2 regions of the Ensifer sp. Root31 genome follow, and region 2 is predicted to be linked to the other one. Evidence: riboswitches for the same ligand, from Rfam matches in the RefSeq annotation. Region 2 holds a riboswitch; the other holds the start of a gene.
What was found. A riboswitch is a leader RNA that binds a small molecule or an ion and turns the genes downstream of it on or off. The one in region 2 is predicted to bind thiamine pyrophosphate.

Region 1 (7,927 bases), on a different contig from region 2:
GGCATATATGCGGCCGGCGATATTGCCCGGTGGCCCGATCCCCACAGCGGCGAGAACATCAGGGTGGAGCACTGGGTGGTCGCGCAGCGGCAAGGTGCTGCGGCCGCACTCAACATGCTCGGACGCCGGAAGACGTTCACGGATGTGCCGTTCTTTTGGAGCCAGCACTACGACGTCCCGATCAACTATGTCGGCCATGCCGAGGGATGGGACGAGATCGAGGTCGAGCGCGACATTCCCGCTAGGGACTGCCTTCTGCGCTTCAGGCGCGGCGGACGTGTGCTGGCGGTCGCCACGATCTTCCGCGACACCGAGAGCCTCGAGGCAGAACTGGCGATGGAGCGGGGAGAGGCGTAGTCGGGACGAATTATGATCTAAGATACGGCCCTGACTTCCTGGCCGAGGCCAGGTCCGCGCGAAGCTCGTCTTTTCCGATGCGCAGGAAGGCCTCAATGCGGCCCTCACCAGGGTTCTGTACGCGACATGGCAAAGGCACCTGGTGCATTTCATGCGCAATGTGCTTGAGATGCCGTCAACGCGGCCGCCCCTATCCTCACTGCCTTCTGCTACCGCCTTCGCAGGAGACGCCGCAAGCCGCGAGCACACAATGGTGCAACCCGGATCCGTTGGCGCCCCATCACATAAACTGATACTTGATCAAGATACCGCCAGACACCTGGTGTCGTGCTTTATTCGCTTGGTTCTTTGGGGCTTCCAGTTTCTGATTCGAGCGATTCAAGGTGGGTGCGGCAGGCTTTTTCGACGAGAGCGATGAGTGCCTCGGTCCGGCTCAGGAGCCACAACAGGGCTTCTTCGGTTACTTCAAAGTGCCGGGAATAACGCGCTTTTACATAGGCTTCGTTGACAATGTTAAACCAAGCAGCGAAGCGTTGCTGATCGCGCGGCCAGATCTCCGCCAGCTCGCGATGCTGCTCTTCGGCGCGACCACGCAGGAAGTTTAGGTTATGGGAGGCTGGGCTGTGGTTGGTCAGTACCAGAAGAAGCGTGGCGTAGGATTGTTCGATCGACTGGTGCAGGAGGAAGGCAGCTTCCTTGAGATCCCCTTCCGACACGCAAAAGCGGGCCGTCTTAGAAAACACCCTTGCATGCGGCAGACGGTCTTCGAAGTACTGCGTCGCGATCCGCAAGGCATCGACTTTCGAAAGCGGTTTCGGCACAGCAAGTGGTTCGTCATCTAGTTCGTAGAGCACGATCCCGTCGTTTCGAATATCGACAAAGAAATAGCGGCCGTCATAAAGCGCGGTATTCACTTCACGGCGCGAGTGGACAATCAAACTCGTGGGTGTTTCAATTCCGGAGTGACGCAGCAAGCGGTCCTGTGCCTTCGACCAATAGCGCGCGAAGTCAGTCAGCTTGCTGTTGTTCACAACGACAAGGATATCGTAGTCCGAGCGATAGCCTTTCGTGGTATGCGGCTCATCCACCCAGTTTCCGCGCGCGTAGGAGCCGAACAGAATTACCTTCAGTATTCGACCACGTTTTTTGAAGTCGGCAGTACCGTCCTTTAGCGCATCTTCGAACTCCTCGTGCAACACTTCGACAACGCGCGCGAGCTCACGCTGCTTACGCTCAGGGAGATGAGCAATACTCGACTTCATCGGCGCGTGACCATGTTGTGGGCCCTGCATTCGTCAACTTGTGGCATATGATTCGCGGCAATGTAGACCGATGCTAGGGCAGTGAGAACCCTCTTATGACCGTGGTCAAGGGTGATGCGCGAACTTATGCGCCCCATGTCTTTGACACCGATTTGTTACCGTTGATGGACAGCGCGACGGGATGGGCCTTCAGACGACGGTTGATCCAGCTCTTATACCGTGGGTTGAGAACCGCACCTCCTGTCCGCAGCCGTCAGGCGCCGGTGAGGGCCGCACAACCGTGTCTGCGCTTTCCAGGCGATCTCCCGCACCGCCTTCGGCAGACCCTAAGCCGGACGCGAATGGTTTCCGTCACCCTGGCGAGATGGCGATAGCTCCAGGCGCCCTCGACCAGGACGCGGCGCGCGCGGCGGTTTCCGGCCAGCGTCAGGCCGCCGCGTTTGACCGTCTCGCCGGTCGACCGTTCCAGGGTACGAGGCCCAGGAAAGCCATCAACTGCCGCGGGTTGTCGAAGCGGCGTACATCGCCGACTTCGCTGGCGAAGGTGACGGCAACAAGGAAGGAGACGCCGCGAAGCGCCTGATAGGCCCCCACCACCGGTGCCATCGACGGAAAGGCCGAGTAACGGTGAAACGGCTCCAAGATCGAGCGCCGCTCTACCGCTGCCGGACCTCAGGATGATACAAGCGAGCAGAGTGATAGTGCCGGAGACCAATGCGCGCAGATCCTGAAGCGCGATGCGCCTTGGCCAGAGCCACGATTCGGCGTTGCCGCCGCCAATGAACTTCGACGAGCGGCGTAACTCCCTCGAACAGATCGATCCGCATTCCCCTAGCGGTCGAGGCAAGCGGCAACCCGATCGAGACAAGTGCCACCAGTAACCAGCTCGCCGCTTCCTCTGCCCCGGTAAAACCGCGTGCCGCCACATATCGGAGGACAACCGGGAGGGTGGTGGTGACGAGCAGGAGCGCAAGCAGAAACGCTCCGGCAAGCTCTAGCATTCGCTCCAGTCGCAGCGATAACGCCTGCGCCGCGTTAGCGAACATCGGGCTGCCACCAGCGATGAAAGTGGTGGACTGGTCCCCGTCCCTGCCCGACTTTGAAATCGCCGGCGGCAACGATGGCGCCGTGTAGATAGTCCTTGGCGGCAATGACGGCGTCTGCGAGTGACATTCCACCTGCAAGCCCGGCAGCGATCGCCGCCGACAGCGTGCATCCCGTGCCGTGATCATTCGTCGTCTCGATGCGCGGCGCCGTCAGCCGAACGGGGTCTCCTCCGTCGAAGAAGATATCCGTCGCTTCAGGGCCATGCCCATGCCCACCCTTGATCAGCACCGAACGCGCGCCGGCCTTCAGAATGATCTGCGCCTGATGGGCCATCTCTGCCTCATCTGTCGCGATCGCGCGCCCGGTCAGCAATGCCGCCTCCGGCAGGTTGGGCGTGGCGATCAGCGCCAGAGGCAGCAGTTGGTCGCTCAACGCAGCAATTGCATCTGGGCGTAGCAGCGCGTCGCCAGATGTGGCGACCATCACAGGGTCCAGCACGGCCATCTTGCCGTATCGGCGGAGTCCGTCAGCTATGATCGCGATCGTCTCGCCGCGGGACACCATGCCGATCTTCACAGAGCCAACAGCAAGGTCCGAAAACACCGCATCGATCTGCGCTTTGACAATTGCCGGCGAGATATCCTCGACCGCCGTTACCCCCCTGGTGTTCTGCGCCGTGATCGCAGTGATGACGCTTGCGCCATAGGCACCGAGAGCCGAAAACGTCTTCAGATCTGCCTGGATACCCGCGCCGCCGCCGGAATCCGAGCCCGCAATCGTGACTGCAATGGCGGTCATCGCGAAGCCTCCCTCAGAGCCTTATCGATACAGGCGCGCAATTCGCGCGTGGCCGCTGCCGGATCTGAAGCGGCGAAGATGGTGGAGATGACCGCGACACCGCCCGCTCCCGCGGCAACGACGTCCGCGGCGCGCTGCGCATTGATACCTGCAATGGCTCCGACAGGCAGTTCCGGCTTGGCCGCCAGAAGCGTCGCACGAAGCGTAGCGAACCCTTCGACGCCGACTGGCGGGTCGGGGTTGTGCTTCGACAGCGTTTCATAGACCCCGCCGATGCACACATAGTCAATCGGCGCGGCAATCGCGGCTTGTGCGTCCGCTTCGTTCTTGACCGTCAAACCGATGATCGCGGTATCGCGCATAATCGAACGGGCCGTGGCTGCATCCATGTCGTCCCGACCGAGATGGACGCCATCAGCGCCCGATGCGAGCGCTACATCGACGCGGTCATTGACGACGAAGGGCACTCCGCTGCCTGAAAGAGCAGCGCCGATCGCCCGTGCCTGTTCGATCATTTCCCGTGTCGAACTTGTCTTGTCGCGATACTGGATCAGCGTCGCACCATTGAGCGCTGCGATGCGCGCCAGATCAGCCAAATGCGCCTTGTCCCCAAGGCGCGCATCGACGAGGGCGTTGAGGCGGTAGTCAACCATCGGCATGGGAAATCCTGGCATTGACAATGATATCCTCTGCGCGCAGCGCTGCGAGCGCATCACGGAAGAGCGCTTCGAAGGTACCCGGCCCACTCGAACGCTCCGCAGCGATTTCGGCGGCGATGCCGCTTGTCAAAAGCGCGCCCGTGGCGGCCTTCAGGCGATCCGGCTCGACGGCCATGAAGGCCGCGATCAAGGCGCCCGAGAGGCACCCGGTACCCGTGACCTGCGCCATGAGGGGGTGGCCGTTCTCAACCCGGATCGTATGTAGATCCAGTGTGAGTTCATCGACTGCCCCGGTCTTGATCTTCAGCGCGCCATTGACCTCCCCGAAAAAGTCCATCTCGCTGGCATTGCCGCGAACAACGGAAGGTTCGGACGCGATGAGTTCTCGGGCGAAGGCGAGCCGCGACGGCGGATAGTCGCAGTGCACCGGATCGACGATCCACGGCTTGTCGGCATCGCGCGCAACCGCCGCTGCCAAACGGATCGCCCTCCGACGCTCTTCATCAAGCGTACCGAGATTGACGACGAGCGCATCGGCGCGGCGGGCAAAAGCCTCGACCTCCTCCGGTGTCGATGTCATCGAGGGGATCGCACCCAGCGCTGCTAACCCATCGGCTACAAACTTCTGCACCACCGTGTTCATCAGGCAATGCACCCGCGGGCGCTGCTCCCGCACAAGCGCCAGCGATGCGGCAGCACTTTCGACGAAGTCCGATGTACCCGTCATCGGATTTCCACCGCGATATCGTCGACATCAGGTGCCTTGCCGATCAACCCGCTTTCGGAGAGAAAAGCGCCAAACCGCTCGTAGCGGCCACGGTCGAGCGCCGCTGGCCTTTTGGCGAAACGCGGCAGCGTGTCCGTGAATGCGCTGCGGTTGAGTTCGTCGTCGAGGTTCGGATATGCCTTGACGAACAGCTTCCAAGCTTCGTCCGGATGATTGGTGAGAAAAATCGCACCCTGCTCCACCGCGGCCAGGAATGGCCGCAAGCGCTTGTCGGCAACCTTTGCCTTGTCGGAAACGAAGACGAGCTCGTCATAAACAGGCACGCCATGCTCTTCCGGGAAGAAGGACCTGCCCTCATGCCCCTCGAGCCGCATCTGCGTAAGCTCGAAATTCCTGAAGCCGCCGATCGTTGCATCGACCTTGCCTGCGATCAGCGACGGAGACAGGGCGAAGTTGACGTTGACGAGTTCGACGTCTTCCTTCTTGAGACCGGCCGAGGCAAGCATTCGGCCGAGCATCGCATCCTCGAAACCGGAAACGGAAAAGCCGATCTTCTTGCCCTTCAGATCGGCAAGGCTGCGGATCGGACCGTCGTCAAGGACAGTGACGGTGTTGAGCGGAGTCTCGACCAGGGTGCCAATGCGAACCAGAGGCAGGCCTGCAGCATGGTCAAGGTACAGGTTCGGCTGATAGTGCACGCCAATATCAGCCTGCCCCACAGCGACGAGACGCGGAACGCTTGAAGGGTCTGCCGGTGGCACGAGCTCGACATCGAGCCCCGCCTTCTCGAACAGACCGAGTTCGTTGGCGACGACGATTGGAGCATGGTCGGGATTGACGAACCACTCCAGCATCACTGTCAGTTTTTCGGCGGCCGTTGCCGAACCGGCTGAAAAAACGACGCCGAGTGCGAGGCTGGCGGAAAGCAGAGATTTGCAGATCATAATATTATGAACTCTCCCAATTGATCTCAGAAATTCAGGTTTCCCGCGCCCAGTGCGCGAGGGGACGGGTTGCCTCATCGACGAGCAACCTGAGGCCGACGGCAAGCACAGCGAGAATGGCCATCGCAGCGAAGACGACATCGGTCTGCATGCGGGCATTTGCCTGGACGATAACGAAGCCGAGTCCGGCCGAGGCGCCGACCCATTCGCCAACGACGGCGCCGAGCGGTGCCAAGGGGGCAGCAACGCGAAGGCCGGTCACCAGCCCCGGCAACGCCAGCGGCAGGCGCACGAGCCTTAGCGCCTGCCAGTGACTCGCCTTGGTGAGCGCGACGGCATCGAGGATCTGTGTATCAGTCCGGCGCAAGCCGTCCGAAAATGCAGAAACAATGGGAAAGAAGATAATGATCGCCGCCATCACGATCTTCGAAACCATGCCGAAGCCGAACCACAGCACCAGCAAAGGTGCGATGACGAAAACGGGAAAGGCCTGAAGGACGAGCACAAAAGGCCAGACGAGCTTTCCGAGCCGCGGAAAAGCCGCCAGCCCAATTGCCGTCACTACGCCGAACGCCGTGCCGACCGCGAGACCGGCCAGCATTTCGGCGATGGTCACCAGGCTTTGCTCGAGCACAAATGCCGGCTGCCGCCCAAAAACAGCCAAGACCTCGAGGGGCGTCGGCAGCAGATAGCGCGGCAGCGCGAAAACAAGCACCGCCAGCTGCCAGAGGACAGCAACCACAGCAAGACTGCGGACGAATGTGAATGCGAGGCGCATCGCCGTTCAACCGACGCAGCGACCCGGACGAAATGCAAACCCGCCATCCGGCGGCGACTTGGCGAAAGACAGCATCGATCGATCTCCAGACAAAACATCACGGAGACCCAGGTGAAAGCGAAGACGCGATTAGTTTGCCGAACGCGGCTCTTTTCCCGTTCCTACGCCGGCATGACCCGGATCAGGTTCAAGGGTCCGGCTCGCCGCCATCTCAGCACTGTGAAGTGCTCCCCTCGGAATAAGACAATTTATGTGTCACCCGTGTCACGATGTCAATGAGAAGAGCTTCAACGGGCTGCTGCCGATCTACATTACCGTCACTGACTTTGCCAGATTGCGGGGCTGGTCGACGTCCGTGCCATGAACACGGCGTGTGATAAGCATGCTCGTGAACGAAGTCCATGGCAGACATGGTTGGAATGGGTCGCTTCCGTGCGATCGGCACGCAGCTTCGCATTGACGCGACGCTTAGGAACTTTGTTGCGGCGCTGGAGGTCCATCTCCTTGAAACGTACGCGCGATGCACTCAAGCCGTCATGACGCACCAAGTATTCAACCGGCGAGGACCACAGGTGGCAGAATGTAGTCGATCTAAGCAGCTTTACTCCAGTCGTGCTGAAGTGTGACGAGGCTGCCGTGTTCTTCAACAGGATTCAATAGATCGGCGATGTTGTTGATGATTTCATATTCAGGCCCGAGTTACTGCCTTATGTCGTAGGTAAGGCGGGTGACTTCTTCGGTAAATTTCATATCTTCTGCTTCAGACCACGGGCTTGGTCCTGGGGGTGTTCCACTCGTGCAGTATGATGCCACACAGTCACGCCGTGCAATCGCTTTAGGGTCTCATTCGACAACGGCAGTTTGTCTTCAACAGGCCCGGCGTCAAAACGTTGCAGAGCAGCCTCGTTCCGCACCAAAGAACTCCGCTGCGATTTTCAACCTGCGATCTTCAACCTTCCGTTCCGCACCTTTCGATGAAGGAGCATATTTCGCGGCCTATCGGTCAGCAAGGAAAGTATGGCGTTCGTCTCACTCACGATTGATCTGCAGAGTAAGCATTCGGTTAGGGCCGCAGGTTCGGGCTTTTTTTGCGTGAACGACGTTTCCACTTGGCGGCTAGCGCATCGACGTTGTTGCGAAGGTTGGCAGCATCGATTGCGGTGGGATCGTTGCCCCACCATTCGACAAGCTCATCGTGACGCTCGTGGTTTTTGTTGGCAAGCGCTTCGCGGAATTCCTCATATCCCCACGGACCGCCGACATCCTCCGACGGCATCGAGGAGGAATGGATCGTTGAGGTCGGCGATAACTGGAAAGGTCGTTGTCGAGCTTTCGACACACGCGGAGGTGAGTGG
Region 2 (7,927 bases):
GGCGCCGGCAATCACCAGGGTCGAGGAGACGAAGCGGGTATCTGTCAGAAGCTCGCGATAGGCGGCAAGGATCGGCCGCAGATGGCCCTTGGCCGGATCGGGCGTCGCGGTTTCGGCCATGAAGAACTGCACGCAAACGCAGGCCATCAGCGCAAAGCCGACCATCAGGAAGAAGATAGACTGCCAGCCGAAGAGGCCAAGCGCCAGGCCGCCGAGCGTCGGCGACACCGCCGGCCCGATGGCCAGCATCATGCCGATCATGTTCATGATCCGCGCCGCCTGAAGGCCGGTGAACTGGTCGCGCACGATGGCGCGCGCAACCGTCATGCCGACGGAGGCGCCGATGCCCTGCACCAGGCGCCCGGCGAGCAGGACCGCGACCGATGGGGCAAAGGCTGCCATCAGGCTGCCGGCGAGGTAGATGGTCATGAAGATCAGCGTCGTGCGCCGGCGGCCGATGACGTCGGAGAGCGTGCCCGAAACCAGCTGTGCGAAGGCGAAGCCTGCGAAGTAGAGCGACAGCGTCATCTTGATCGCCGCCTCGCTGGAGGAGAAGGCGCGGACCAGTTCGGGCATTGCCGGTGTATAGAGCGCCATGGAAACGGGGCCGAGCGCGACAAGGAAGGCGCCGATGATGCTGGTGCGCCGTTCGCTCATGCGGCGCGTCATGGCTTTGCACCCTTCTCCTTGCCGGCGACGCACGGATCGAGGCCGCGCAAATTTTCGCGCAGGATACGCAGGTTGGCGCAGAGCATGTCGCGCGTCGCCTCGTCGAGCCCTTCCGTATAGGCATTCATCATCTCGCGCAGCCCCGCCATCAGCTCGGCGAGCAGCGGATCGGCCTTGTCGGTGATGACGACGTTCTTGGCGCGGCGGTCGGCCGGGTCGGGCAGACGGGCAACCAGCTCCATCGCCTCCAGCCGGTCGAGATAGGCCGACAGCGTCATCGGCTCGATGCCCATGCGCGTGGCGATTTCCGCCTGCTTGATGCCCTCGGTCAGCGCCACCTGGATCAGCGTGCGCGCTTCACCGGGCGTGATGCCGAGATCCATGGCGTTGACCTTGCGATCAAAAGCGCCACGCAGAAGGCGGGAGACATCGGTCAGCAACATGCCGATGGTTTCGGATTCGAGTTTTGTCGGCATCAGGATCGTTCACGAGAGATATAATAAGTTTTCCTTATCATACCCCTTGCCAACTTTCAACGCGGGAGCGGCGAGGCTCAGCCCTCGAGCTCCTCGCGCAGCATCTCCAGTTCCAGCCATTCCTCTTCCATGCGGGCGAGATCGCCGCGAAGCTTTTCCAGCTCCTTCGCCAGTTTCGCAAACGTATTCGGGTCCTTGGCAAAGAGGTTGGGGTCGGCCATCCGCTCCTCGCGCTTGGCTGCCTCCGCCTCCGCCTTGGCGATTTCCTTCGGCAGGTTTTCGAGTGCAAACTTCTGCTTGTAGGAGAGCTTGCCCTTGGCCTTCGGTGCCTCGGCTGCGGGGGCAGCGGCATCGGCCACCTTGGCCTTTTCCGCCTTCTCCGTCTTGCGCCGCTCTTCGATCGCGCCCTTGCGCTGCGCCATCATGTCGGTGTAGCCGCCGGCATATTCGATCCAGCGGCCGTCAGGCGCTTCGGGATTGGCCGGCGCGATGGTCGAGCTCACGGTGCGGTCGAGGAAGTCGCGGTCGTGGCTGACGAGGATGACGGTTCCGGCAAAGCCGGCGACGACCTCCTGAAGCAAGTCCAGCGTCTCGATGTCGAGATCGTTGGTCGGCTCGTCGAGGATCAGCAGGTTGGTGGCGCGGGCGAGAATGCGTGCCAGCATCAGCCGGGCGCGCTCACCGCCCGACAGTTCGCGGATCGGGGTGCGCGCCTGCTCCGGCTGGAACAGGAAGTCCTTCATGTAGCCGGTGACATGGCGCTGCTCGCCGTTGACAATCAGGCTCTCGCCCCGGCCGTCGGTCAGGTAGTGGGCCAGCGTATCGTCGAGGTTGAGATCCTCGCGCTTCTGGAGGAGCGTCGCCATCTCAAGATTGGTGCCGAGTTTCACCGTGCCGGTATCCGGCTCGATCTGCCCGGTCAGCATCTTCAAAAGCGTCGTCTTGCCGGCACCGTTCGGGCCGACAAGGCCGATCCGGTCGCCACGGTGCACGCGAATGGAAAACGGCGCAACGATCGTCCGCTCGCCGTAAGCCTTGGTGATCTTCTCCGCCTCGATCACCAGCTTGCCCGATTCCTTGGCGTCGGAAGCCGCCGCCTGAACGGAGCCCTGCGGCCCCTTGTGGCCGCGATGGCGCGAGCGCATGTCCTGCAATTCGCCGAGACGACGCATGTTGCGCTTGCGCCGGGCGGTAACGCCGTAGCGCAGCCAATGCTCCTCGCGCTCGATCGCCTTGCCGAGCTTGTGCTGCTCCAGCTCTTCCGCCTCCAGCACCTCGTCGCGCCAGGCCTCGAAATGGCCGAAGCCGCGGTCGAGCCGGCGGGATTGGCCGCGATCGAGCCAGACCGTCGCGTTCGAGACCTTTTCGAGGAAGCGCCGGTCGTGCGAGATCAGCACCAGGGCCGAACGGCTGCGGGTCAGCTCGTCTTCGAGCCATTCGATCGTCGGCAGATCGAGATGGTTGGTCGGCTCGTCGAGCAGCAGGATATCCGGCTCCGGCGCCATCACCCGGGCAAGCGCTGCGCGGCGCGCCTCGCCGCCGGAAAGGCGTGCCGGGTCTTCTTCGCCGGTCAGACCCAGGTGCTGCAGTAGGTAAGCGACGCGATACGGGTCGTCGCTTGGGCCAAGGCCCGACTCGGCATAGGCCTGCACCGTGTCGTAGCCTTCGAAATCCGGTGCCTGGGGCAGGTAGCGAACGGTCGAGGACGGATGGCGGAAGACCTCGCCCGATTGCGCTTCGGCAAGACCGGCGGCGATCTTCATCAGCGTCGATTTGCCGGAACCGTTGCGCCCGACAAGGCAGATGCGATCCCCCGGCTCCACCTGCAGGTTGGCGCCGGCCAGAAGCGGCGTGCCACCGAAGGTCAGGAAGATATCGTCGAGTTTCAGAATGGGAGGCGCCAAGGCTCAGGCTCCGGAAAGGTCATAGGGGCGGGCGAGAACGATCGCCCGGCCGGTGTCGAGGGAAATGCGAAGGGGACCCTCCGCGACATTGGAAACGGTGCGCGAAGACCCGAACGGCAACGTGAAATCGGTGAGCGGATAACGCGCGTTGACGATCGTAAGCCCGATGAGATCGGTCAGTCCGAGGATCGAGAATAGGCTGCCCTTCGGCAGATCGATTTCGATCTCGCCTGCAAGCAGCGGATAGGCCTCCTCCTCACCCGAGGTCATGAACACCGGCAACCCACGTTCGGCCAGCGAAGCAGCCTGAAGCAGGTGCAGGAAGGCATGGTCGCTGCGTGATCCTCCGAGCGCGCCGGCAAAGATCAAGGCTTCGGCGCCACGCGACAGCGCCGCCTCGACAGCGATTTCGCCATCGGTCGCAGCCTTGGCGGCGGGATAGGGCTCGCGCGGGACATCGGCAAATTCCGCGAGCAGCGCCTCCTCGGTCGAATCGAAATCGCCCACCCAGACGTCGGGGGTCACGGATAGCACCCGCGCATGCCGCATGCCGCCATCGGCCGCAACGAAGCGGCTGCCTGCGAGCTGGCGCGCAAGGCGATCGGTCGGGGTCAGTGCACCGCCGAGCAGAATGGTGAAGGTGGATCGGGCCATGGCAAAGCCCATAGCGCAAAGGCACGGGCAAGGAAAAGCAAGAAAACCGAACAAGGGCGCGATCCGGCGATTTTGCGTCCTCGTTGTCAGTGATCTTCGGGCAAGGTATCGGGAAACAGCATCTCCGCATAGATCCCGGGGTTGGAATCGGGGATCTCGATGGCGCCGACCGTGCGTCGGTAGAATTCGGCCGGGCCGACGCCGCCGATGATGGCGTAACCGTAGCCTGCGTCACGCATCGCCGTCAGGCTCACGCGCAAGAGCGCCTCGCCGATCCCCGTCCGCGCATGGCCTCGTCGACGCCCGTCGGCCCGAAGAAACCGAGCGCTGTGACATCGTGGCAGGCAAAGCCGACGATCCGGTCCTCGAACACCGCGATGTGCATGCACGTCGGCGTCGATCTGAAGGCCGCCTCCGCCTCGCCCGCCCAGCCGGAGCCAAATGTCTGCTCGATCCAGGGAACAACAAGCTTCGTTCGGGTGCCATTGCGCGGTGAATGCCGATACCGTCAGCAAGCGGTGATCTCGCTTGTGCCGGCAGTGCATAAAGGCGAACGAGCATGTCAGTCATCGCAGGCTCCTTCGGCGTCTGCAAACTCTGCCGACGATTTTACCCCATGCGCCGCGGCGCGAAAATGCGGGGCGGGCGCTTTTGCCGTCCTCAAACTTCGCTTGCCATCAAACCGGCTCGGCGGTAAATCTCTACCCGCTCTAACGGGGTGCCTTCCGACCGCATGGCGGCCGAAGGCTGAGAGGCGTTGAACGCCAACCCGCGGAACCTGATCCGGCTCATACCGGCGGAGGGATTAGACGCGATCGGATCGATACGCCCTTTTCCCATGCAACATCATTTTTAGGGAGAGGTGCCTGCCATGTCCAATTCATCGCAACTCAAGGTTCTTAGCCGGCTAGCGCTTGCCGCGACGGCAGGACTTGTCTTCGCGGCCAATGCCGTTGCTGCCGACAAGACGCTGACCGTCTACACCTATGAAAGCTTCATCACCGAATGGGGGCCGGGTGCCAAGGTCGCCGAAGCTTTCGAGAAGACCTGCGAATGCAAGGTCACCTATGTCGGCGTCGCCGATGGCGTCGAGCTTCTGACCCGCCTCAAGCTCGAAGGCGCGGCCTCCAAGGCCGACATCGTGCTCGGCCTCGATACAAACCTCGTCGCCGAGGCCAAGGCCACCGGCTTCTTCGCGCCGCACGGCATCGAGCCTGCCCACGTCAAGGTACCCGGCGACTTCACCGACGACACCTTCCTTCCCTATGACTACGGCCATTTCGCCGTCGTCTACGACACCCAGACCTTGAAGACGCCGCCGAAGAGCCTGAAGGAACTGGTCGAAGGCGACGCCTCTCAGAAGATCGTCATCGAGGATCCGCGCACCTCGACGCCGGGCCTCGGTCTGCTTCTCTGGGTCAAGGCCGTCTATGGCGACGAAGCCGGCGCCGCCTGGGCCAAGCTCAAGGACAGGGTACTGACCGTAACGCCGGGCTGGTCGGAAGCCTATGGCCTCTTCACCAAGGGCGAAGCGCCGATGGTGCTTTCCTACACCACGTCGCCCGCCTACCACATGGTGGCGGAAAACACCGACCGCTACCAGGCGGCCGAATTCTCGGAAGGTCACTACATCCAGATCGAAGTTGCCGGCATGACCAAGAGCGCCAAGGAGCCGGAGCTTGCCAAGCAGTTTCTCGCCTTCATGACCGGCCCGGAGTTCCAGTCGATCATTCCGACGACCAACTGGATGATGCCGGTCGCGGCGACCAAGGAGCCGCTGCCGGAGGCTTTTAGCAAGCTGGTCAATCCGGAGAAGACTTTCCTGCTGCCGTCGGAAGAGGTGGCGGCGAACCGCAAGGCCTGGATCGACGAATGGCTGGCCGCCATTAGCAAGAACTGAGGCGCATTTGTTCGCGCCTGCCGAAAATCGCATCACGATGACCGCCGGGACTTTAAGTCTCGGCGGTATCCTGCTGTTTGTCGGCCTGGCGATTGCAGCCCTTTTGCTCCAGAGCGGTGACTTCGGCAACAGCGTGCTGTTCGATGCCTATATCTGGCGGGTAACGCGCTTCACCTTGCTGCAGGCGAGCCTTTCGACGCTGCTTTCCGTTGTTCTTGCCATCCCGATCGCACGGGCGCTTGCGCGCCGGCCGAGCTTTCCCGGCCGCGTCTGGGTTCTGCGGGTGATGGCCCTGCCGCTCGGCCTGCCCGTGCTTGTCGGCGCGCTCGGGCTGATCGAGATCTGGGGCCGGCAGGGCGCGCTCAACACCGCCCTCGCCGGCCTCGGGCTGCAGCAGCCGATCAGCATCTACGGCCTTTTCGGCATCCTGCTCGCCCACGTCTTCTTCAACATGCCGCTTATCGCACGTCTCTTTCTCGCCGGGCTCGAGCGCATCCCTTCGGAATACTGGAGAACCGCCGCCAATCTCGGCATGCCGCCAGCCGCACTCTTCCGCTTTGTCGAGTGGCCGGTCCTTCGGGGATTGCTGCCAGGTGCTGCCGGCCTCGTCTTCATGCTCTGCGCCACCAGCTTCACGCTGGTGCTGACGCTCGGCGGCGGGCCTGCCGCCAGCACCATCGAGGTCGCGATCTACCAGGCGCTGCGCTTCGATTTCGACCCGCCGCGGGCGATCGCCCTGTCCGCCCTACAGATCGTCATGACCGGAGCCCTGCTCCTGGCTCTAACGCGTGTCGCGACCGAACCTGCACAAAGCGCAACCGCGGGCAAAATCTCCAGACGCTATGATGCAGGAACCGGCCTCTCCCGGACGTCCGACGCCGGCTGGATCCTGTTCTCGCTGCTCTTCATCGGCGCACCGCTGATCGCCGTCGTCGGTTCCGGCCTGCGTGCGGATCTGGTGAAGCTTGCCGGCGACCCGACCGTGCATCGTGCTCTCGTCACCAGCATTGTCATCGCCGTCCTCTCGGCATTCTTTTGCGTCACCATGGCCGCCGCGATGATCCGCGCCGCCGGCATCGTCGTGGCGCGTCGCCACGCCCCGACCTTGGCCAGGGCATTTGCGGGCACTGTCACCGCCAGCACGTCGCTGGTGCTGCTGGTGCCGCCGGTCGTGCTCGGTGCGGGATGGTTTCTGCTCCTGCGCCCCTTCGGCGATGTCGCCCGTTTCGCCCCCGCCATCGTCGTCGCCATCAACGCATTGATGGCGCTGCCGTTCGTGCACCGGATCCTGGCACCGGCGATGGCAACACATGCCGCACGCACCGACCGACTGACAGCAAGCCTCGGCATCCGCGGCTTCCATCGCCTGCGATGGATCGACTTGCCGCCGCTCCGGAAACCGTTGCTGATGGCGTTCTCCTTCGCCATGGCGCTGTCGCTCGGCGACCTTGGTGCAGTGGCGCTGTTCGGTTCGCAGGACATGGTCACGCTTCCATGGCTGCTCTACAGCCGGATGGGCAGCTATCGCACCGCGGATGCAGCCGGTCTGGCGCTCTTCCTCGGCCTCATCTGCCTGATCTTCACCATGCTCGGCACGGCCGGCGACAGGCGAGTGCCGGAAGGACGAAACGCATGAATTCCCAGGCGGCGGTAGAACTTGTTGGCGTCGACGTTCGTTACGACACCACCGCACTGCACTTCGATTGCGCCATTCAGCCAGGTGGCATCGTCGCAGTTGCCGGGGCCTCCGGGTCGGGAAAGTCGACCCTCTTTCATGTCATCGCCGGTTTCGAGGAGCCGGACCGGGGCGAGGTTCGCATTCTCGGCAAGACGATGTCGGGACAGGCGCCGGCAGAACGACCCGTCTCCGTGATCTTTCAGGACAACAACCTGTTTGCACATCTCGACGTCGCGACCAATGTCGGCTTCGGCATCAGCCCCTCGCTTCGCCTGTCGGTCGCTGATCGCGCACGGATAGACGATGCCCTCGGCCGCGTCGGGCTCGACAGCTTCGGCAAGCGCCTGCCGCCGACGCTGTCCGGCGGCGAACGACAGCGTGTGGCGTTGGCGCGCGCCTTGGTGCGACATCGCCCGCTGCTGCTGCTGGATGAGCCTTTTGCCGCTCTCGATCCCGGCATGAGGGCCGGTATGCGGGCACTGCTGCAGGACCTGCATGATCAGGAAAACAACACGATCCTGATGATCACGCACCATCCCGATGACGTGAGGGCGCTGGCCGATAGCGTGCTTTTTCTGGACCAGGGGCGTATCATCGCCCATGACCCGGTCGAGCGCTTTCTCGAACGGCGCGATATGGCGTCCAT

Region 1: linked by a shared signal. The riboswitch ahead of ASD00_RS28495 (ABC transporter permease) and the one ahead of thiB (thiamine ABC transporter substrate binding subunit) in region 2 are both predicted to bind thiamine pyrophosphate.

What each region holds. Positions count from the first base shown of each region.
Region 1 is NZ_LMCO01000042.1:23,956-31,882, reverse strand. It holds gene ASD00_RS28535 (FAD-dependent oxidoreductase) at 1-357, shown strand, start outside; partial or broken gene ASD00_RS40480 (transposase) at 410-523, shown strand; gene ASD00_RS28530 (nucleotidyltransferase and HEPN domain-containing protein) at 690-1,619, opposite strand; partial or broken gene ASD00_RS39370 (transposase) at 1,895-2,228, opposite strand; gene ASD00_RS28520 (hypothetical protein) at 2,276-2,665, opposite strand; gene thiD (bifunctional hydroxymethylpyrimidine kinase/phosphomethylpyrimidine kinase) at 2,655-3,464, opposite strand; gene thiE (thiamine phosphate synthase) at 3,461-4,123, opposite strand; gene ASD00_RS28505 (hydroxyethylthiazole kinase) at 4,110-4,850, opposite strand; gene ASD00_RS28500 (ABC transporter substrate-binding protein) at 4,847-5,791, opposite strand; gene ASD00_RS28495 (ABC transporter permease) at 5,829-6,572, opposite strand; TPP riboswitch at 6,714-6,816, opposite strand; gene ASD00_RS28490 (plasmid pRiA4b ORF-3 family protein) at 7,636-7,848, opposite strand.
Region 2 is NZ_LMCO01000045.1:250,611-258,537, forward strand. It holds gene ASD00_RS30315 (multidrug effflux MFS transporter) at 1-669, opposite strand, end outside; gene ASD00_RS30320 (MarR family transcriptional regulator) at 666-1,145, opposite strand; gene ASD00_RS30325 (ABC-F family ATP-binding cassette domain-containing protein) at 1,223-3,049, opposite strand; gene ASD00_RS30330 (thiamine diphosphokinase) at 3,053-3,703, opposite strand; partial or broken gene ASD00_RS30335 (GNAT family N-acetyltransferase) at 3,790-4,273, opposite strand; TPP riboswitch at 4,408-4,525, shown strand; gene thiB (thiamine ABC transporter substrate binding subunit) at 4,575-5,603, shown strand; gene thiP (thiamine/thiamine pyrophosphate ABC transporter permease ThiP) at 5,635-7,239, shown strand; gene ASD00_RS30350 (ATP-binding cassette domain-containing protein) at 7,236-7,927, shown strand, end outside.